DNA from 3 places in the Pseudokineococcus sp. 5B2Z-1 genome. Region 1 is predicted to be linked to each of the others. Evidence: riboswitches for the same ligand, from Rfam matches in the RefSeq annotation. Region 1 holds a riboswitch; each other region holds the start of a gene.

Region 1 (7,154 bases):
GGGTCGACGGGCACCGCTTCCGCTCCCTCGGCTGCCGCGAGGAGCGCTGCTGCCCGGCGGCCGGCGAGCCGCTGGAGGCGCTGGACGGCACGCTCGTCGCCGCGGAGATGGTCTCCCGCGGCTCCTCGCCCGCCGGCGCGCGCGAGCGCCTGCTCGACGACCTGCGGCCCGCGGGGGCCGAGGCGCGGCGCGACGCCGCCCGCAGCGCGGCCTCGGCCCGGCGCCGGGCGCGACGGGCCGCGGGGGAGCCCTCCCGCGCCGCCCGCGTGCGCGCCGAGGCCCTCGCCGGCCTGCGCGCCGCCGCCGAGGTCGAGCGGCTGGCCCACCTCGCCCGCGAGGAGGGCGGCCGCGGCGGGGGCGCCGACGAGCTCCACGACCCCGCGCTGCTCGGGCGCCTGGCCGCCGCCCTGCGCGACCCCTGGCTGCGGGACGCCCTCCTGGTGAGCCTCGTCCCCGGCGCGGGCGACCTGCCCGAGCAGCTCGTGCTCACCGGCCCGGACGAGCGCGCCGAGGCGCTGCTGGAGACCGTCGTCGGCGACCCGGGGGGCGCCCGCGAGCCGGACCCGGCGCTGCTCGAGCCCACCTGCGCCGTCCTGGCGGCCGTGGTGCGCCACCTGCCGGGCGCGGCGGGTGCCGACGCGCTGGCGGCCCTGGCGTGGGCCGCCTGGTGGAGCGGTGACGGCGCCCGCGCCGTCTCGTGCGCCGAGCGCGCGCTGGAGGCGAGGGCGGGGACGCCGATGGCCGAGCTCGTCCTCGACCTCGTGGACGCCGGGGCGGCGCCCGCCTGGGTGCGGGCGCGACGCGACGCGGAGGTGGCCGGCGGGGCGGACGGGTGAGCTGCGGCCCGACCGCCCGCGCCGCCGGCGGTCCGCACGGTGGGACGCCGCGGCGGACGGTTGAGCGGCCTGACGCGCCGCGGGTACCGTCGAGCCAGGTCATGAGTCCCAGCGCCAAGCCCCGGCTCGCTGGGCGGCAACCCTCCTCCGCGGTGGGGTGCCCCGGGTGATGACCTGGCCCGTCGGAGCCCGGCGGGCAAGCGCGGGCCGGCGAGCACGGCCCCGGGTCCCGAGGAGACGACCGTGGGCAGCACGTCGACCACCACCCGCAGCGGCACGACGGCGGACGCCGGCACCGAGCCCGCCCCGGTCCGGGCGGCGTCCCGGCCCGTGCCGGCGGCCCGCTCGTCCCGCCCCGCGGCCCCCGGCGCCACCGCGGACCCGGGCTCCCGCGCCGAGCTGGTCCCCACCGACCTGGTCCGGGGCGATCGGGCCCCCGCCGACCTGTCCCGGGCGACGGGCGGGCCGGAGGGGGAGCCCGCGGTGCCCGCTCCGGGAGAGGTGGGGCCGCCGCCGGCCTCGGGGGCCTGGCGCCCGGGCGACCCCGTCGGCGGGCGCCGGTTCTGCGCCGTCGGCGACCTGCGCCTGGAGTCCGGCGAGGTCCTGCCCGACGTCGTCCTGGCCTACGAGACGTGGGGCGAGCCCGACGCCGACCGCGGCAACGTCGTCCTCGTCTGCCACGCCCTCACGGGGGACAGCCACGTCAGCGGCCCGGCGGGGGAGGGGCACCCCTCCCCGGGCTGGTGGGACGCGCTGGTCGGCCCGGGCCGGGCCCTGGACACGAGGCGCTGGTGCGTCGTCGCCGTCAACGTGCTGGGCGGCTGCCAGGGCAGCACCGGGCCGTCGTCGACCGCGCCCGACGGCCGGCCCTGGGGCAGCCGCTTCCCGGCCACGACCGTGCGCGACCAGGTGGCCGCCGAGGCGGCGCTGGCCGACGCCCTGGGCGTCAGCGCCTGGGCGCTCGTCCTGGGCGGCTCGATGGGCGGCATGCGGGCGCTCGAGTGGGCCGTCGACCGCCCCGAGCGGGTCCGTCGCCTCCTCGTGCTCGCCTCCTGCGCCGCGTCGAGCGCCGACCAGATCGCCTGGTCGGCGGCCCAGCTGGCCGCGGTCGAGGGCGATGCCGGCTGGGCGGGCGGCGACTACCACGGCGCCGCGGACGGCGAGGGCCCGCACCGCGGCCTCGGGGTCGCGCGGCGCATCGCCCACACGACCTACCGCAGCGCGGAGGAGCTCGGCGAGAGGTTCGGGCGGGCGGGGCAGCCGGGGGAGGACCCGTCCCGCGGCGGGCGCTACGCCGTCGAGTCCTACCTCGACCACCACGCCGACAAGCTGGTCCGGCGCTTCGACGCGGGCTCCTACGTCGTCCTCGTGCGGGCGATGAACGGCCACGACGTCGGGCGCGGCCGCGGCGGCGTCGCCGCGGCCCTGGGGCGCGTGACGGCGACGGCCACGGTCGCCGCGGTGAGCAGCGACCGCCTGTACCCGGTGCGCGACAGCGAGGTCCTCGCCGCCGCGCTGCCCGGGTCACCACCGGTCCGCGTCCTGGAGTCCCCGGCCGGCCACGACGGCTTCCTCGTCGAGGTCGAGGCCGTGGGCGCGCTCGTGCGCGAGCTGCTGGCCGCCCCGGGAGGGCCGACGGGCCTGGCGCCCCGGCCGGCGGGCTAGGCGCCCGGGCGCCCGTCGGCGGCCCAGGACCGCAGGCCGTCCCACGTCGTGGCGAGTCCCGGGTGCAGCGGCAGCGCGCCCACGTCCGCGAGGGCGACCCAGCGCACCTCGTCGGACTCGGCCGTCGCCGCGTGCGGGCGCACGTCCTCGGCGCCGCGCAGGCGCCCGAGCACGACGGTGTAGGTCCACCCCCCGAGGTCGGCGGTGACGCGGCGGTCGAGGACGTCGACGGCGCCCGCCGGGACGCCGGTCTCCTCCCAGGCCTCGCGCAGGGCGCCGGCGACGGCGTCCTCGTGGCTGTCGACGGCCCCGCCGGGCAGCCCCCACGTGCCCCCCAGGTGCGTCCACCCGGCCCGCAGCTGCAGCAGGGCGTGGGTGCGCCCCGCCGGGGCGCCGCCGGCGCCGTCGGCCAGCAGCAGCAGGCCCGCGGCGCCGTGGAGGCCCCAGCGGCGGGCGCCCGAGGCCGTCCGCACCCACCCGTCCCCGTCGCCCACGCGGCCACGCTACGGCGCCGCCGACCGGGCGGCGGGCCGGGTCGCGTCCGGTAGCGTCCTCCGGGCGCCCTCGCGCGGGCCCGGACCGGCGGGCACCGCGCCCGCGGGGGCGGTGCCCGGAGGAGCCCGAGGGAGGCCGCATGAGCGTCGTCGTGGGTTTCGCGCCGACCCGGGAGGGCCGCGCCGCCCTCGCCGCGGGCCTGGCCGAGGCGGTCCGCCGCGGGTCGCGCGTCGTCGTCGTCGACAACCGGCGCGCCGACCCCGACGACCCGGACCCGCGCGCGACGAGCACGGCGGCCCTCGAGGCGCTGCGCCCCGAGGTGGAGGAGGCGCTCGGCGCGGACGCCGGCGCGCCCGCGTACGAGCTGCGCCCCCTGACGCCCGGCGCCGAGCCGTCCGCCGACCTGCTGGCCGTCGCGACCGACGCGGGCGCCGACGTCGTCGTCATCGGCCTGCGCCGGCGGACCCCGGTGGGCAAGCTCATCCTCGGCTCGGGCGCCCAGCGCATCCTCTTCGACGCCCCCTGCCCCGTCCTGGCGGTCAAGCCCTCCTGAGGGCGCCTCGCGCCCGGGCGGACGGCGACCACCCTCCGCGACGCGCGCGCCCGGGCGGCTCCGTCGTCCCGCCCCCGGGCGCCCTCCCGGGCCACCGCCCGTGACCGCGGGTCCCGGCGCCCCCCGGCCGGCCCCGAGCACCGCGCGCGCTGTGCGACGATGGGGACTTGCGAACGACCTGTCTCGCCATGCCCGAAAACGACGCGCCCGCCGGGGCATGGATCGGGGCGGGTGCTCGTTGACCACCTCGTCATCCCGTCCCCGCCTTCTCCCGGGCGTCGCCGCCGTCCCACCCGCCGGCGGTCCCGCCGCCCCGCTCGTCCACCTCGACGAAAGGCAGTCCGTGTCGTCGGTCCCCAGCCCCAGCACCGCCCAGCAGCTCCCCGCCGAGTTCTCCCACCCGCAGCTCCAGGAGCTCCTCAGCTCCGGGCGCGCCTCCGGCAGCGTGACGGCCAGCAGCCTCCGCTCCGCCTGCGAGAGCGCCGAGGTGCCCATGTCCCGCATGAAGTCGGTGCTGCGCGCCCTGGACGAGGCGTCCGTGTCCGTCGTCGTGGACGACCCCCAGCCCGTCGCGAAGCGCGCCAAGCGCACCGCCGCGGCGACGAGGACCCGGGCGGCGACGACCGTGGCGGCGCAGCCGGCCGAGGCGCCCGAGGCGGACGGGGAGCCCGCGGCCCCGGCGCGCAAGGCCCCTGCGCGCAAGAAGGCCGCGCCGGCCGGCGGGGCGGCGGGCGCGAAGACCACGACGTCGAAGAGCGCCACGACGAAGAGCGCCGGCGCGAAGACGGCCGCGAGCGGGTCGAAGACCGCGGCGAAGGGCTCGCGCGGCGGGAGCGCGGACGAGGGCCCGACCGACGTCGCGACGCCGGACGTCGCCGACACCCTCGCCGACGAGGACGCGCAGGCGCGCCCGACGGTCGCCGAGACCGACGCGGCGGACGCCCCCGCCACCGAGGGCAAGGGCGACTCCTTCGTCCTGCGCGACGACGACGACGAGGACGCCCCCGCGGTCCAGGTCGTCACCGCGGGCGCCACGGCCGACCCGGTCAAGGACTACCTCAAGCAGATCGGCAAGGTCGCCCTCCTCAACGCCGAGCAGGAGGTCGAGCTGGCCAAGCGCATCGAGGCCGGCCTCTTCGCCGAGGAGCGCATGACCTCGGGCGAGGTCACCGACGCGCGCTACCACCGCGAGCTGCAGTGGATCGCCCACGACGGCCGCCGCGCGAAGAACCACCTGCTCGAGGCGAACCTGCGCCTCGTCGTCTCCCTCGCCAAGCGCTACACGGGCCGCGGCATGCTCTTCCTGGACCTCATCCAGGAGGGCAACCTCGGCCTCATCCGCGCGGTCGAGAAGTTCGACTACACCAAGGGCTACAAGTTCTCGACCTACGCGACGTGGTGGATCCGCCAGGCCATCACCCGCGCCATGGCCGACCAGGCGCGGACCATCCGCATCCCGGTCCACATGGTCGAGGTCATCAACAAGCTGGCCCGCGTCCAGCGGCAGATGCTCCAGGACCTGGGCCGCGAGCCCACGCCCGAGGAGCTCGCCAAGGAGCTGGACATGACGCCCGAGAAGGTCGTCGAGGTCCAGAAGTACGGCCGCGAGCCCATCTCGCTGTCGACCCCCCTGGGTGAGGACGGCGACAGCGAGTTCGGCGACCTCATCGAGGACTCCGAGGCCGTCGTCCCGGCGGACGCCGTGTCCTTCACGCTGCTGCAGGAGCAGCTGCACTCGGTCCTCGACACGCTGTCCGAGCGCGAGGCCGGCGTCGTCTCCATGCGCTTCGGCCTGACCGACGGCCAGCCGAAGACGCTGGACGAGATCGGCAAGGTGTACGGCGTCACGCGCGAGCGCATCCGCCAGATCGAGTCCAAGACGATGTCCAAGCTGCGCCACCCCTCGCGCAGCCAGGTCCTGCGCGACTACCTGGACTGACCGCCCGCCGGCAGCACCACGACGGCCCCGCCGCTCCGCGAGGAGCGGCGGGGCCGTCGTCGTCCGGGGCCCCGGGGCGGCGAGGGGCCGCTCCGCTAGGGCCCGGCCGCCGGGAGCGCGCCCAGCGGCGCGGTGGCGGTGCCGCTCTCCTCGCAGACCCAGTGCGGGTCGGGTCCGAGGTCGGGCAGCACGTGGAGGACGTGCGGCTGCACGTCGTCGCGCGCGTGGGGCAGGGGGCACGGCGGCCACGCCAGGCCCGAGCCGTCGCGGAGCGCCTCCTGCACGTCCTGGGCCACCTGGCCGGCGACGTGCTCGGCGCCGCCCGGCCACGCGTCGAGCCACCAGCGGCGCTCGCGGACGCAGGCGTCGACGACGTCGACGTGCGCGGCCGAGCCGAGGCCGGCGGCGGACAGGTCGTGGACGACGCGGGCGCGCGCCTCGAGGAGGGCCGGGTGCGTCGGGGTGCCGGGGGAGGGGGCGTCGTCGTCGCTCACGGGAGCCACCACAGCACGGCCGTGAACCACAGGACGGCCGACACGAGGACAGCCGCCAGCTCGATGAGCAGCGCGACGCCGGCGGCCCGCAGCCCCGTCCTCGTGCTGCGCCACGCCGTCGCGGCGTCGGGCTGGCGGTGCCGCTCGGCGAGGTAGAGGCCGCCGAGGAAGCCGAGGACCAGCCCCAGCACGGGGACGACGAAGAAGCCGACGACGCCCGCCAGCCCCCCGATCACCAGGGAGCGGTTGGGCACGCCCGCCCGCTTGAGCGAGACGCCCGCGGTGAGGTACTCGAGCAGCTGGCCCGCCGCCAGCACGACGACGACGCCGACGAGGACCCACCACGCGGCGCCGCCCGTGACGATCGCCCAGACGAGCACCGACGCCGCGACGAGCAGGCCGCCGGGGAGCACGGGCACGACCGTCCCGAGGACGCCGAGCACGACGCCGACGCCGGCGAGGACGGTCACCGTGCTCGCGAAGCCGTCGAGCACCTCACCCACGGCGCCGCCCGGGAGCGCCGCCACGACCCGTCACCGGGCGCAGACGCACGACGGCCGCCGTCCCGGAGAGGGACGACGGCCGTCGGAGCGCCACGAGGTCAGGGTCGCGCGGGGGTCGTGGTGGGTCGGGGGCTCAGGAGCCCGCGAGGCGCGAGGACTCGTCGACGATGTCGGCCCCCGACTCGCGGAGGCGCCCTTCGTGCTCGCGCCCGTGGTGGTTGCAGAAGTACAGCTCGCCGCCGGAGGGCATCCGGACGAGCAGGTAGGCCTGGGCTCCGCACCGGTCGCAGCGGTCGGCCGCGGTGAGGTGCTCTGTCGCGAGGGTGGCGGTCACGTCGTCCTTCCCAGGGGCTCTCGGTCGTTCCGTGGTTCACCGACTCCAACATCGAACCACGGCCTGCCGTTCCCCCATCGGTCGGACGGGCCCGTTCGCTGACGGAGGAACACCGCGTCGCCCCCCGGGCGCCAGCCCCCTCACCCGTCCGGACCAGCCGGCGACCGGCTCGGCTCCACCGCGCCGTCGGGGGCGCCGTCTAGCCTGGCGGCGTGGCACAGCAGACGTCCGCGCCCGCCCGACCGGCCGCGCCCCGCCGGCCGACCGAGCGCGTCGTGCGCGCGGGGGACCGAGACGACGCGTACACCGCACGGCACCTGTCGGTCCTCGAGGGC
Region 2 (7,154 bases), on a different contig from region 1:
ACGACGGCGACGACGTCCACCCACGTCGCCAGCTCCTGCTGCTGCGACAGGTCGTCCTGGGCCACGCGCCGTACGAGCGCCGTCGCCGGCGCGAGCCGCGCGACGACGGCGGGCCCCTCGTCGGCGTCGCGCGCCCACACCACCCAGTCGCCGGTGACGAGCGCGCCCTCGACCCCGGCCCGGCGCCCCGCGAGGGTCCGCGTCGCGGCGGCGACGGCCCCGTCCGCCGTCGCGAGGTGCGCACGGCCCCGGTCGACCCGGACGACGCGGGCGGCCCTCCGGTCGGCGCCGCCCGCGGCTCGTGCGGGGACGCCGTCCGCCGCCGCCCGCAGCAGCGCCGCCACCTGCGGGCCCAGGCCGAGGGCGGCGAGCGCGGGGGCGGTGAGGTCACCGTCGCGCAGGGCGGCGGGCTGCTCGGGCGAGGTGCTCATGGCGGGCGATGGTGCGCGGCGCCCGCGCTCGCCGTCACCCGCATTTCCACCGCACGTCGCTGCGGCCTTCCCACGACGGGCCTGCCCCCTGTGGGCGATGTGTGGCCATGTCGCCGTTGGCGACGCCCCACCAGGGGCGACATGGCCACACATCGCCCGACCTCCACGCCCGCAGGGCGACATGGCCACACATCGCCCCACCCGCGCGGTCTGGAGGGCGACATGGCCACACATCGCCCCACCGGCGCGGTCGCCAGGGACGACATGGCCACACGTCGCCCCTCCCCTGGAGGGGCGAGGCGCGGGGCTCAGGCGCCCTTGGCCGCGGTGAAGCCCTGGTCGAGGTCGGCGAGGATGTCGTCGAGGTGCTCGAGTCCCACCGACAGCCGCACGAGGCCCGGCGTCACGCCCGCCCTCTCCTGGTCGGCCGGGGACAGCTGGCTGTGCGTCGTCGACGCCGGGTGGATGACGAGGCTGCGCACGTCGCCGATGTTCGCCACGTGGCTGTGCAGCACGAGCCCCTCGACGAACCGCTTGCCCGCCTCGATCCCACCGGCGATCTCGAAGGACAGCACGCCGCCGGCTCCGCGCGGCGCGTACTTCTGCTGCCGTGCGTGCCACGGGCTGGACGGCAGGCCCGCGTACTGGACGCGCTCGACCTCGTCGCGCGCCTCGAGCCACTCGGCGACCGCCTGGGCGTTGGCGACGTGGCGCTCCACCCGCAGGCTGAGCGTCTCGATGCCCTGCCCGAGGAGGAAGGCGTTGAACGGCGAGATGGCCGGGCCGAGGTCGCGGAGCAGCTGCACGCGCGCCTTGAGGACGTAGGCGAGGTTGGCGCCGAGCGCGCCGCCGACGCCGAGGTCCCGCGCGTAGACGAGCCCGTGGTAGCTCTCGTCGGGTGAGTTGAAGCCCGGGAACCGGTCGGGGTGCTGGGCGTAGTCGAAGGTGCCGCCGTCGACGACCACGCCGCCGATGGCCGTCCCGTGCCCGCCGAGGTACTTCGTCGCCGAGTGCACGACGACGTCCGCGCCCCACTCCAGCGGCCGCAGCAGGTACGGCGTCGCCACCGTCGCGTCGACGACGAGCGGCACGCCCACCTCGTGCGCGACGCCGGCCACGCCCTCGACGTCGAGGACGTCGCCGCGCGGGTTGGGGATGGCCTCGCCGTAGAAGACCTTGGTGTTCGGCCGCACCGCGGCGCGCCAGGAGTCGAGGTCGTCGGGGTCCTCGACGAAGGTCGTCGTCACGCCGAGCTTGGGCAGCGTGTACCTGAGGAGGTTCACCGTGCCGCCGTAGAGGCTGGGGCTCGCGACGACGTGGTCGCCCGCCTCCGCGACGTTGAGGATCGCGAGGGTCTCCGCCGACTGGCCCGACGCCACGAGCAGCGCGCCGACGCCGCCCTCGAGGTCGGCGATGCGGCGCTCGACGGCGTCCGTCGTCGGGTTGGTGATGCGCGTGTAGATGTTGCCGAGCTCGGACAGCGCGAAGAGGTTCGCCGCCTGCTCGGTGTCGCGGAAGGCGAACGACGTCGTCTGGTGGATCGGCAGCGCCCGTGAACCGGTGCTCGGGTCGGGCGCCGAGCCCGCGTGAATCTGGCGGGTCTCGAAGGACCAGCCGCCCGGGGCGGGCTCGGCGACGCCGTGCGTCACCGGCTCCGCCGCGTCGGCGCCGTCGACGGGCGTCGACGGCGTGGGGCGGTCGGCAGGAGGGGTCTGCGAGGAGGACATGCTGCTCCCAGGGCCGGGGGCTCGCTCGAGCCCGCGCTTGCCGGCGCCCGGACGGGCGGCGGCCCGGTCATCACCCGGGGCACCCCGCCGCAGGAGGAGGGTTGCCGGCCAGCGAGCCGGGGCTTCGCGCTGGCGCTCATGACCTGCGACGAGGGTAGGACGCGCCCGCCGCGCCGCGGGACGTGCGTCTCGCTCCTCGGACGACCCCCGTGCCGATCGGGTGGCGGCACCCCGCCCGTGCGCGGAGCCCGACATCTGCGTGCGCCTGGGCGTGCGCTTTGACGCCGCCTTGACGGCCCCCCGCGACGCTGCGCCCGGCGCCGCAGGTGCGCCCGCGCCCGCCGCCGGCCACCCGCCGACGACGGCCGCCCGCGACGCAGGGGGTGCACGTGGCTCGGCAGGAGACGCTGGTCCGGCGGGAGACGCCGGTCGGACGCGACGCGCTGCTCTGGGCGGGGCGCCTGGTGGTGCTCGCGCTGGCGTGCGCGGCGCTGCCGCGCATGCTCGGCGAGGGCACGGCCACGGCCGCCCCCGCGGTGCCGCTCGTCGTCGCCGCCGCGCTCGCCGCGGCGGCGCTCGTGCGCCCCACCGGCGCCCGCGTCCTCGACGCGACCGCGCGCGGCCTCGCCGCCGCAGCCGGCTCCTCGGCCGTCGCCGTCGCCCTCCGGCTCGCGACCGCCGCCTCCGCGGCGGAGGTCACCCCCGGCCTCGCCGGGCTGCCGGTGCAGGCCGCCCTCCTCCTGCTGCTCACCCCGCTCGTCCTGGCCGCCGGCCCCTCCCCGCGCTCTGGCCGGCAGCGGGGCGGCCGCCCGGCAGCCGCAGACCCCGCCGGCACCCCCCTCGCCGGCCCTCGACGTCGCGCGGCCCGCCGGGCGGTCGCCGTCACCGCCGCCGTCGTCGCCGCGAGCGGCCTGCTCGTCGCCCCGGCGTGGTCGGCCGCGCGGACGGCGCCCGACGTCGCCACCTGCGGCCCGGGCGAGCAGCAGCGCACGTACGAGGTCGCCGCGGCGACCGTCGACATCCCCTTCAACCGCTGGGGCACCACGCTGCGCAGCGGCCGCGTCTTCGTCCTCGAGCAGGACCGGGCCGCCGTGGAGAACTGGTGGCGCCCGCTCGCGGACGACCCGGCCGACGACCCGGCCGCCAACCGGCGCCTGCGCCCGCGGCCCCTCGTCCTGCGCGCCAACGAGGGCGAGTGCGTCGAGGTCGTCCTCACCAACCGGATGCAGCGCGAGGCCTCCCACGGGCTGCCCGCGGACCCGCGCGTCGGCATCTCGGCGACGGGCGTCGTCGTGGACGCCCGCCGCGACGGCGGCGCCCGCGTGGGCTGGGGCGAGGACCCGACCGTCGGCGTCGGCGAGACGAGCACCTCCTACTGGCGCGTGCCGGCGCAGGAGGGCCTCTACCTCTTCTCCGACCTGGCCCTCCCCGCGGGCGGGGAGGCCGACGGCGGGTCGGCGTCCGTCGGCCTCTACGGCGCGCTCGCCGTCGAGCCCGCCGGCTCGACGTGGACCGACCCCGTCTCGGGCGCGCTGCTGTCGGGCACCCCCGGCGACCCCCGGTCCACGTACGCCGCCGTCCGGCAGCAGAGCGGCGAGCTCTACGTCGACGCCGACATCCACCCGCCGAACGGCCCGTCCTTCCGCGAGAGCGTCCAGATCGCCCAGGACGAGATCGGCGGCATCGGCATGGGCTTCAACTACGGGGTGGAGGCGCTGCACGACCGGGAGGTCAACCGCTGCCCCGACTGCGTGGGGGAGGAGACGTGGCTGTCGTCGTGGCCCTACGGCGACCCGGCGCTCGTCAAGCTCGCCAGCGGGCCCGGCCCCTGGCTGCCGGAGGGGGGCGCGGGCGCGGCGCGCCAGGAGCGCGAGGACTGCGGCCTGCCCGTCTCCTGCTACACCTCCAACGTCACGCACGCCTACACCGGCGACCCGACGAAGCTGCGCTTCGGGCTGGCGGGCGTCAAGGAGACGCACGTCTTCCACCTGCACGCCCACCAGTGGCTGGCCGACCCGCGCAGCGACGCGCGGACGGGCGACGTCGCGGGCGAGCGCCCGGAGTCGGCGACCATCGACTCGCAGAGCTTCGGGCCCGGCGAGGCCTACACCGCCGACCTGCTGGGCGGCGCCGGATCCGTCAACGGCACGTTCGGCGACTCGATCTTCCACTGCCACCTCTACCCCCACTTCGCCGAGGGCTTCTGGGCGCTGCTGCGGGTGCACGACGTGCTCCTCGACGGCGCCACGCGCACGCCCGACGGCGTCGGCGTCCGGCCCCTCGTGCCCCTGCCCGACCGCGCGGCGCTGCCGGCGCCGACGGCGGAGAACCCCGGCTACCCGGGCATGGTCCCGGGCACCTACGGCTGGCGGGCCCCGCAGCCGCCCGGCTCGGTGACCGAGGGCGGCGCCGACGGCACCCCCGAGCGCCCGGCGCCCCGGCTGGTGGCCGGCGCGCCCATCGACCCGGCGAAGACCGCGCTCGAGCAGGCCGTCTCGCGGCGGGCCAACGGCGGCGCCCCCGCCGAGCGCGGCGCGCCCTACGCCGACCCCTGCCCCGACGGCGCCCGCGTCGTCGAGTACGACGTCACGGTCCTGCAGCGCGACCTCGTCTACAACAGCGCCGGCGACCACGACCCGCAGGGCCGCCTCATGGTCCTCACCGACCAGGTGGCCGACGTCCTCGCCGGACGCCGCAAGCCCGAGCCGCTCTTCCTGCGCGTCAACGCGGGCGACTGCATCGACGTCTCGCTGACGATGATGGTGCCGAGCTGGACGGGCGGCGACGCCTTCACCGAGCTCGCCCAGACCAACATGGCGGGCGCGCACATCCACCTCGTGAAGTTCGACGTCACCGCCTCCGACGGCGGCTCGAACGGCTGGAACTACCAGCAGGCCGCCTTCAGCGCCGACCAGGCCGAGCTCGTGCGGCGCCAGGCCGCCGGCGACGTCACGTGCCGGCCGTCGGCCGACTTCTACGGCGGGGAGAGCACCGGCTGCCGCCTGGAGGACCCCGACCCGGCGACGTGGTCGCCGCCCGCGGACTCGGCGGGGATGTGGGGGCAGACCATCCACGAGCGCTGGTACGCCGACTACGAGCTGCGCACCGTCTTCACGCACGACCACCACTTCCCGGCGATCGTCCAGCAGCACGGGCACTTCGGCGCCCTCGTCGTCGAGCCGCCGGGCGCCGACGTGCGCGACCGCAGCGGCCGGTGGCTGCAGCCGGTCGACGACCCGGCGCACGGCCCGGTGTGCGGCGACCGGTGCCGCGGCGGCGCGGTCGGGGCGTCCGTCGACGTCGTCGGCGCGGGCTCGGCCGACGACTTCCGCGAGCACGCCCTCGCCGTGCAGGACTTCGTGCCGCTCGTGAAGAAGGGTGGTGACCCGAGGGACCCGCGCGACGTCGTCAACCCGCCGCCCGCGCCGGAGCACTTCCCGCAGCACGACCCGGGCACCGTCGGCGTCAACTACCGCAACGAGCCGCTGGCCCGGCGCACGACGAGGAGCGGGAAGCGGGTCGACCCCGCCCACCGCTTCAGCTCCTGGGTCTACGGCGACCCCAGCACGCCGCTGCTCGAGGGCTACGCGAAGGACGCCGTCCGGATGCGCCTGGTGCAGGGGTCGCAGGAGGAGCAGCACGTCTTCTCCGTGCACGGCCTGCGCTGGCGCGAGGAGCCCGACGACCCGGGGTCGCCGCTCGTGGCCTCGCAGACGATCGGCATCTCCGAGGCCTTCACCGCCGAGATGCCGGGCCTGGACTGCGCCGGCACGGACGTGCCCTGTCGGGGCGACTACCTCTACGGCGGCTCCTCGATCGACGACCTGTGGAACGGCATGTGGGGGATCCTCCGCGTCCACGGCCGCCAGACCGCCGGGCTCCTCCCCCTGCCCGACAACCGGCCCGCCGCGGCGAACGGCACGACGGCGCCGGTGCCCGCCTCCCGCCAGGCGCCCCCGCTCGCGAAGCGCACCGGCACGGCCTGCCCGAAGGGCGCGCCCGTGCGCAGCTACGCCGTCACGGCCATCGCCCGCGACCTCGTCTACGACCGGTGGGGCGACCACGACCCCGAGGGCCTGATGTACGTCCTCGACGAGGACCGGGCCGACGTCGAGGCCGGCCGGAAGGCCGCCGAGCCCCTCGTGCTGCGCGCGAACGCCGGTGACTGCGTGCGCGTGCGCCTGACGAACGCGCTGCCCGCCTCCTACGCGCAGCTGCGCAACGGCGTCGACGGCGACCCGGGCATGCCGCTCGAGCCCCGCACCGGCACGCCCATGGGCACCCGCGTGTCCCTGCACCCCCAGCTGGTGCGCGCCGACGTGCGCCTGTCGGACGGCGCCGCCGTCGGGTTCAACGCCGACTCCACGGCCGGCATCGGCCAGACCGCCTCCTACGAGTGGTACGCCGACACCGAGCTCGGGCCCGTGAACCTCCTCGACCACGGCGACGTGCGCGGCCACCGCCAGCACGGGCTCGCGGGCGCGCTCGTCGTCGAGCCGGCCGGGGCGACCTACCACGACCCGATGACCGGCCGGCAGGTCCGCAGCGGGACGACCGTCGACGTCCGGGTGCCGGGGCAGGAGGACTTCCGCGAGCAGGTGCTCGTCCACGCCGACGGCCTCGACCTGCGGCAGCCCGACGGCAGCCAGGTGCCCGACCGGGTCGACGTCGAGGTGGGCGCCGACGGCGTCGCCGACGGGGGCGAGCGCGACAGCGGCGACGTCCAGGCCGGCAGCGACGAGGACGCCGGCGAGAAGGGCGTCAACTACCGCAGCGAGCCGCTGCACCGCCGCCTGGGCGCCGCGGCCGGCGAGGAGGCCGACGCGACGAGCCGGGAGTGGGCGCAGGTCTTCTCCTCCGCCGAGCTGGGCGACCCGCTGACCCCGGTGGTCCGCGGGCACGCGGGCGACGCCGTCCGGGTGCGCGTCCTCGGCGGCAACCGCCCGCGGCAGACCGGCTTCACGCTCGAGGGCGCCACCTGGTGGAAGGAGCCGTT
Region 3 (7,154 bases), on a different contig from region 1:
CCGCCCGCACCTCCTCCAGCCACGTCCGCACCGAGATGCCGCGCTTGGCCGACGCCGTCGCGATCTCCATGGGCGAGAAGGCGTGCACGTGCATGTCCGGCACGGCGTCCTTCACGGCGCGGACGATGTCGACGTACGCCGTCGGCCCGAGGTCGGGCGAGATGCCGCCCTGCAGGCACACCTCCGTGGCGCCCCAGACGTCGCGCGCCTCGCGAGTGCGCTCGGAGATCTGCTCGAGCGAGAGCGTGTACGCGTCGGCGTCGGTCTTGCGCTGGGCGAAGGCGCAGAAGCGGCAACCGACGTAGCAGACGTTGGTGAAGTTGATGTTCCGGTTCACCACGTAGGTGACGTCGTCGCCCACGACGTCGCGGCGCAGGCCGTCCGCCAGCGCGGTGACGGCGTCGAGCGCCGGGCCGTCGGCCGTCATGAGCGCGAGGTACTGCGCGTCCGAGAGCCCCGCGGGGTCGGCCTCGGCGGCGCGCAGGGCGGCGGCGACATCGGTGTCCACCCGCGGGCCCGAGGGCGCCGGTCGGGCGCCGCCCCGCCGGTCCTGCGCCGGCACCCGCTCGGCGACGGCGTCCCAGTCGCCGTAGACCTCGTCGAAGTCGGTGCGGCGGTCGGCGCTGCGGCCGGTCGTGTCGACCTCGACGTGCAGCTCGGTGCGACCGGTACCGCCGCCGCTCGCGACGAGCCCGCCGTCGGGCTCCTGCCACGGCAGGCCGACCGGCTGCGTGCTCGGGTCCGCCAGCCCCGTGGCCGGGTCGACGAGCGCGCGCACGTGCGGGTGCAGCCGGGGGTCGACCCACGCCTCGTCGCGCTCGAGCGACCCGAGGACGTACCGCGGGTGCGTCGTGAGCCGCTGCGCCAGGCCGAGGCCCGCGTCCGCCGTCCACCGGTCGAGGTCGGCCAGGTGCGGCCAGGGCCGCTCGGGGTTGACGTGGTCGGGCGTCACGGGCGAGACGCCGCCCCAGTCGTCGACGCCGGAGGCGAGCAGCGCCGCGACGTCCTCGGGGTCCGAGAGGTTCGGCGGCGCTTGCAGGCTCACCGTCGGGCCGAGCAGGACGCGCGCGACGGCGAGGGTCGCCAGGTAGGTCTCGCGGTCGAGGTCGGGCGCCGCCTGCATCGCGGTGGCGTCCTTCGCCCGGAAGTTCTGGACGATGACCTCCTGGATCCCGCCGTACTCCCGGGCGACCCGGCGGATGGCGAGCAGGGAGTCGACGCGCTCGGCCGGCGTCTCCCCGATGCCGACGAGGATCCCCGTGGTGAAGGGGACGCCGACGCGCCCGGCGTCCTCGAGCACGCGCAGGCGCAGCGCCGGGTCCTTGTCGGGGCTGCCGTAGTGCGGGCCGCCGGGCTCGGACCACAGCCGGGTCGCCGTCGTCTCGAGCATCATCCCCATCGACGGGGCGACGGGCTTGAGGCGCTGCAGCTCCGACCAGCTCATGACGCCGGGGTTGAGGTGCGGCAGGAGCCCCGTCTCCTCGAGCACGCGGACGGCCATGGCGCGCACGTACGAGAGCGTGTCGTCGTAGCCGTGGGCGTCGAGCCACTCGCGGGCGGCCGGCCAGCGGTCCTCGGGGCGGTCGCCGAGGGTGAAGAGCGCCTCGCGGCAGCCCTGCGCGGCGCCCTCACGGGCGATGTCGAGCACCTCGTCGGGGCTGAGGTACGCCGCGGGCAGCCGGTGCGGCACGGTGACGAAGGTGCAGTAGTGGCACCGGTCGCGGCACAGCCGCGTCAGGGGGATGAAGACCTTGCGCGAGTACGTGACGACGCCGGGCCGCCCCTCCCGGGCCATCGCGGCGTCGCGGACGCGCACCGCGACCTCTTGCAGCGCGGCGAGGTCCTCGCCCCGGGCGTGCAGCAGCACCTCGGCCTCGGCGGCGTCGAGCGCCTTGCCGTCGCGGGCGCGGGCCAGCGAGCGCCGCAGCTGCGCGGCGGTGGGCGGGACGACCTCGGGCTGGGGGCCGGCCGGTGCGGCGGCGGGACGAGCGGACGGCGGGGGCAGCAGCGTCACCGCAGCACTCTCGCACGGGCCGGCGCCCGCGCGTCCCCGCCGCCGGAGGGCGGGCCCGAGGGCCGGGGCGGATGTGCCGTGCCCGATGTGCCGTGCCCGATGTGCGGGGCCGCGCCCGTCAGGCGCCCGGCAGGTGCCGGACGGGTCCGCGGCGCGGGAGGACGGCGAGGACGGGCACCACGGCGAGCAGCGCGAGGACGCCGACGACCGCCACGACCCCGCTGAGGACCCCGGCCGGGGCCGCGCCCGTGCCGTCGAGGTCGCCCGCCAGCGGCGCGAGCAGGACGACCAGGGCGCCGACGAGGGCCCCGGCCCGCCGCCCGGCGCCGAGGGCGGCGGCGGCCTCCCGCTCGGAGCCCTCCGGGCTGAGCACGGAGACGACGAGCCCGGTGCCCTGGACGGCCGCGCCGAGCCCGGCGCCGACGAGCACGAGCGGCAGCACGGCCGCCGGCTGCCCCGCCCCCACGAGCCACGCGACGAGCCAGGTGCCCACGGCCGCGACGACGGCGCCCGCCGTCCCGACCTGGGCGAGGTGCGGCTGCCGGCCCACCCGGGCGATCGCCGTCGTGGCGCCGACCACGCCGACCACCCCCGCGACGACCCCGGCGGCGACGAGCAGCCCGCGCAGGAGCGGCCGCTCGAGGTCGAGGAAGAGGACGGCGTCGACGAGCACGAGGACGGTGACGGCGCCGACGACGACGCCCACCACCGCGCCGAGGAGGACGACGCGGTGGCGCAGGACGGCCCACGACGACGGGCCCGCGGCGGCCGGGGGCGGCGCCTCCCCGCGGGGCAGCGCCCGCACCGAGCGCAGCAGCACGAGCGCGACGACGGCGAGGACGGGCGCGAGCAGCGGCACCGCGCGCCAGCCGCCGGGCACGTCGGCGAGCAGCCCCCCGACGAGCGCGCCGAGCAGCGCGCCCACCCCGGTGACGAGCACGAGCGCGGCCTGGACCCGCACCTGCAGGGCGGCGGGCACGCCGCGCACGAGGGCGGCCCCGGCGCCGACGACGAGCGCGCCGACGCCGGCGCCCTGGGCCAGGCGGCCGAGGCCGACGGCGAGCAGGGAGCCGGGGGCGTCCCCCGCCGCCCCGGTCGGCAGCGGCGCGAGCGCCGTCGCGACGCCGCCGGCGACGACGAGCGCCGCCGCCGCCCCGAGCAGCACCGGCCGCGGGCCGTGGCGCGACAGCCGCGCCGCCAGCGGGACGGCGAGGACGAGGCCGACCACCCCCGCACCGACGGGCAGCGCGAGCGCGCGCTCCAGCTCGAGGTCGAGGGCCAGCTCGGGCAGCGCGACGGCGACCGCGAGGAGGTCGAGCGCCGCGAGCAGCGTCGCGACGAGCACGCCGGCGAGCACCGAGCGGGCCTGCTGCGGGGAGGGTCCCGCGGGGGTCGACGGGCTGACGGGGTCGCTCACGGGGAGTGAGGGTAGGTCCCGACGCGGAGCCAGGACGCCGGCGGCGACCCGCCGGCCGGGGACCGGCGGCACGAGGTCGCGGTGGAGCAGGTGGAGGTGCCGCCGGTCGCCGGGGGCGTCGCCGTCAGCCGCCGCAGGGGCGGGCGGCGGCCGCGCGCGCCGTCGGGTCGCCCCACTCGGGCCACGGCCGCGGGTCGTCGACGGGCGCCCAGCGGCCCTCGACGAGCGCGTACTGCCACTCGGGGCCGCCCGAGACGAGCGCGCGGAGCGCGGCGACGAGCCGGTCGACGTCCTCGGCCCGCGACCCGACGCCGACGCTCGCCCGCACGGCGCCCTCGCGCAGGCCGAGGCGCTCGAGGAGCGGGTGCGCGCAGAAGCGCCCGTCCCGCACGCCGATCCCGTGCTCGGCGGACAGGACGGCCGCCACGAGGCCGGGGGCGACGCCGTCGACGGTGAAGGTGACGACGCCGATGGCCGACGGCGCCCCCTCGAGCGCGCGGTGCACCCGCACGCCCGGCACGCCCGCCAGGCCGTCCACGAGGCGCTCCCGCAGGGCCCGCTCGTGCGCCTCGAGCGCGCCGCCGGCGAGCGCCTGCAGCGCGTCGCAGGCCGCGGCGAGCGCGGCGACGCCGAGGACGTTGGGCGTGCCGCCCTCGTGCCGGGCGGGCGCGGCGGCCCAGCGGACGTCGTCGACGCCGACCTCGGCGACCGCGCCGCCGCCGGCCAGGTAGGGCGTGCCGTCGTCGAGCCAGTCGCGGCGCCCGACGAGCGCGCCCGCGCCGAAGGGCGCGTAGAGCTTGTGGCCGGAGAGGGCCACCCAGTCGACGCCGTCGCGGGCCACGTCGACCGCCCGGTGCGGGGCGAGCTGGGCGGCGTCGACGGCGAGGCGGGCCCCGGCGGCGTGCGCGAGGTCGGCGATCCGGCGCAGCGGCAGCTCCTCCCCCGTGACGTTGCTCGCGCCCGTGACGGCGACGAGCGACGTCGGCTCGGCGGCCAGGGCGTCTGCGAGGACGGCCAGCGTCCCTTCGAGGGTCGGGGCGGCCTCGACGACGCGCGAGGTCACGCCCCGGTGGCCCTGCGTGCGCCACGGCAGGAGATTGGCGTGGTGCTCGAGGTCGAGGACGAGCACCGAGCCGCCGTCGGGCACGCAGCCGGCGAGGACGGCGAGGGCGTCGGTCGTGCTCCGGGTCCAGACGACGACGTCGTCCGCGCGGGCCCCGACGAAGCCGCCGACGACGTCGCGCGCCCCCTCGAGGACGGCCGTGCTCACCTGCGAGGCGTACCCGGCGCCGCGGTGGACGCTGGCGTACAGCGGCAGGACGCGCTCGACGTGGTCGGCGACCCAGCACAGCGCGGGCGCGCTGGCCGCGACGTCGAGGTTGGCGTAGCGCGCGGTGCCACCGGTCACGAGGGGCACCTGCTCCTCGCCGCCGACGACGGGCAGCAGCGGCTCGTCGCCCGGCGCGGGCGCGGTGCGGGCGCGGGGCACCGCCGGCCCTGACGACCCCGACGGGGCGCCCGCCTCCTCGCGAGTCGAGGCGGGGGGCGGCACGACGGCGAGGCGCCGGGCGGGCGGGGCCGCTGCCGCAGCTCGGTCGACGGCCCGGTCGAGGGCCCGGTCGAGGGCGCGGTCAGCGAGGACGGGGTGCGTGCTCATAGGGGTCTCCTGCGGCGTCCACCGGACCCGGAGGTCCGCGCTTGCCGCACCAGGACCGGTGCGGCCAGGTCCTCACCCGGGGCACCCCACCGCGGAGGAGGGTTGCCGGCCAGCGAGCCGGGGCTTGTCGCTGGCGCTCTTGACCTGCCGAGGACGCTAGGGCACCCACCGCTGGCCGCACCACCCCTCGGGACGGGCGTCCCGCCATCCGGGACGCCGCACCGCGCCGTCACCCGGTCGGCCCCGTCGGAGGCGGCCTCCTATGCGCTGCGCGGGGTGAGCCCCACCTCCCCCCGGGCCCCCTGCGAAGGTGACGCCCCCTTCACCCCTGCCCCCCCCCCCACGACGCGAAGGTGACGCCCCCTTCACCCCTGGGGCTCCTCCCCACGCGAAGGTGACGCCTCCTTCACCCCCGGCCCGTCGGGAGCGAGTCGTCGCCCGTCCGCCCTCTGAGCACCTCGGGGCCCACCCTCAGAGGGCGCGGCCGAGGGCCAGGCCGAGCGCGGCCGCGAGGGCGCTGACGACGACGGTGGCGGCGGCCGCCGCGGCGGCGGCACCGACGCGGCGCTGCTCGAGCAGTCGCAGCACCTCGACGACGGCGGTGCCGAAGGTGGTGAAGCCGCCGCAGAAGCCGGTGGCGAGCACAGCCGCCGCGGCGGCGTCGGACGCCGGCGCGGCGGGTCCGCCCAGCAGCCCGGTGACGAGGCCGATGAGCAGCGAGCCGAGCACGTTGACGACCGCGGTGCCCCACGGCAGCCGGCCGCCGAGCCGGGTGCGCACCTCCCCGTCGACGACGACGCGCGCGACGGCGCCCACCCCGCCGGCGAGGGCGACGAGCACGACGACCGACCCGCTCACGAGCGCCGCCCCCGGGGCCAGCGGGCGGCCAGCGCGACGCCCGCGGCGGCGGCCGCGACGCCCACGACGAGCGTCGTCGCCGCGTAGGCGACGGCGAGCGCGGGGGCGCCCGCCTCGCCCAGCCGCACCGTCTCGAGCGCGAGCGCGCTCGTCGTCGTGAGCCCGCCGAGCAGGCCCGAGCCCAGGACGACGCGCAGGGCGCGCCGGCGCCCGACGTCGGGCCCGGCGCGCACCAGCGCCTCGAGCAGGGCTCCCAGCAGGAGGGCGCCGACGGCGTTGACGAGCAGCGTCCCCCACGGCCAGCCGCTGGCCTCGTGCGGGAGCGCCCGCCCCGCGGCCCAGCGCAGCGCCGTGCCGGCGGACCCGCCGAGCAGGACCCCCAGGAGCAGGGACGGGGACCGGTGCGCCGGGCGCGCGTCGGGCTCGCTCACGCGGCACCGGGCGCCGGGCGGGGGCGGGGCACGTCGGCTCAGACGTCGGTGACGGTGAACTCCCCGACCATGCTCGGGTGGGGGTCGCAGCGGTAGACGTAGTCGCCGGGCTGGAGAGAGACCCGCCACTGCGTCGTCGTGGTCTCCGGGACCGTCGTCGACTCGTCGACACCGGGACCCTCGAGGTGGACGTTGTGCGAGGTGGCCGGGTCGTCCACCTCGACGACGTAGTCGCCCGCCGCCAGCTCGGTGACCTCCTGGCCGCTCGCGTCGACGAGGGAGATGACGTACGCCTCCGGGTCGTCGGGGGTGCCCACGGAGGCGGTGAGGACGGGGACGGACGCGTCCGCCGCCGCCCCGCCCTCGGTCGTCGCCCCTCCCGCGGACGAGGTCGCGGCGGACGACGGCTCGGCGGCGGGCGCACCCGACGGCTCCGACGCGTCGTCGCCGCAGCCGGCGGTCGCGAGGACCAGCAGCGCGGCGAGGGCCAGGGCGGGTGCGCGCACGGCGACCTCCGTGTCGGTCGGGGCCGCGCGGGAGCGCGGCGCCGGGCGCCCGCCCGGCGCGACGAGCATCCCCCACCCCCCGCCGCGCCGTCCCGCCGGGGCCCGGGACCGGGACCGGGACCAGGACCCCTTCAGCGCGCGCCGGCCCGGCGGACGACCTCGTCGAGGTACCGGCGACGGACGACGGCGTGGCGCTCGAGACCGCCGGTCGTCAGCAGCCCCCCGGCCGCCGCCAGAACCTCGGCGGCCTCCACCGCGGCTCGGTAGGCGA

The links. A riboswitch is a leader RNA that binds a small molecule or an ion and turns the genes downstream of it on or off. The one in region 1 is predicted to bind S-adenosylmethionine.
Region 2: linked by a shared signal. The riboswitch ahead of WDV85_RS04990 (bifunctional o-acetylhomoserine/o-acetylserine sulfhydrylase) and the one ahead of metX (homoserine O-acetyltransferase MetX) in region 1 are both predicted to bind S-adenosylmethionine.
Region 3: linked by a shared signal. The riboswitch ahead of WDV85_RS03910 (aminotransferase class V-fold PLP-dependent enzyme) and the one ahead of metX (homoserine O-acetyltransferase MetX) in region 1 are both predicted to bind S-adenosylmethionine.

The regions. Positions count from the first base shown of each region.
Region 1 covers NZ_JBBHZG010000011.1:21,596-28,749, forward strand. The annotation lists gene WDV85_RS16870 (DUF4192 family protein) at 1-836, shown strand, start outside; SAM riboswitch class IV at 934-1,045, shown strand; gene metX (homoserine O-acetyltransferase MetX) at 1,320-2,501, shown strand; gene WDV85_RS16880 (NUDIX domain-containing protein) at 2,498-2,995, opposite strand; gene WDV85_RS16885 (universal stress protein) at 3,136-3,549, shown strand; gene WDV85_RS16890 (RNA polymerase sigma factor) at 3,893-5,488, shown strand; gene WDV85_RS16895 (hypothetical protein) at 5,584-5,982, opposite strand; gene WDV85_RS16900 (DUF456 domain-containing protein) at 5,979-6,509, opposite strand; gene WDV85_RS16905 (DUF7455 domain-containing protein) at 6,619-6,819, opposite strand; gene WDV85_RS16910 (DNA gyrase/topoisomerase IV subunit B) at 7,095-7,154, shown strand, end outside.
Region 2 covers NZ_JBBHZG010000002.1:168,846-175,999, reverse strand. The annotation lists gene rsgA (ribosome small subunit-dependent GTPase A) at 1-431, opposite strand, end outside; gene WDV85_RS04990 (bifunctional o-acetylhomoserine/o-acetylserine sulfhydrylase) at 740-2,158, opposite strand; SAM riboswitch class IV at 2,187-2,302, opposite strand; gene WDV85_RS04985 (SdrD B-like domain-containing protein) at 2,548-7,154, shown strand, end outside.
Region 3 covers NZ_JBBHZG010000001.1:931,776-938,929, forward strand. The annotation lists gene WDV85_RS03900 (bifunctional FO biosynthesis protein CofGH) at 1-2,014, opposite strand, end outside; gene WDV85_RS03905 (MFS transporter) at 2,133-3,431, opposite strand; gene WDV85_RS03910 (aminotransferase class V-fold PLP-dependent enzyme) at 3,556-5,088, opposite strand; SAM riboswitch class IV at 5,121-5,233, opposite strand; gene WDV85_RS03915 (fluoride efflux transporter FluC) at 5,560-5,946, opposite strand; gene WDV85_RS03920 (FluC/FEX family fluoride channel) at 5,943-6,377, opposite strand; gene WDV85_RS03925 (cupredoxin domain-containing protein) at 6,416-6,883, opposite strand; gene WDV85_RS03930 (ATP-binding protein) at 7,015-7,154, opposite strand, start outside.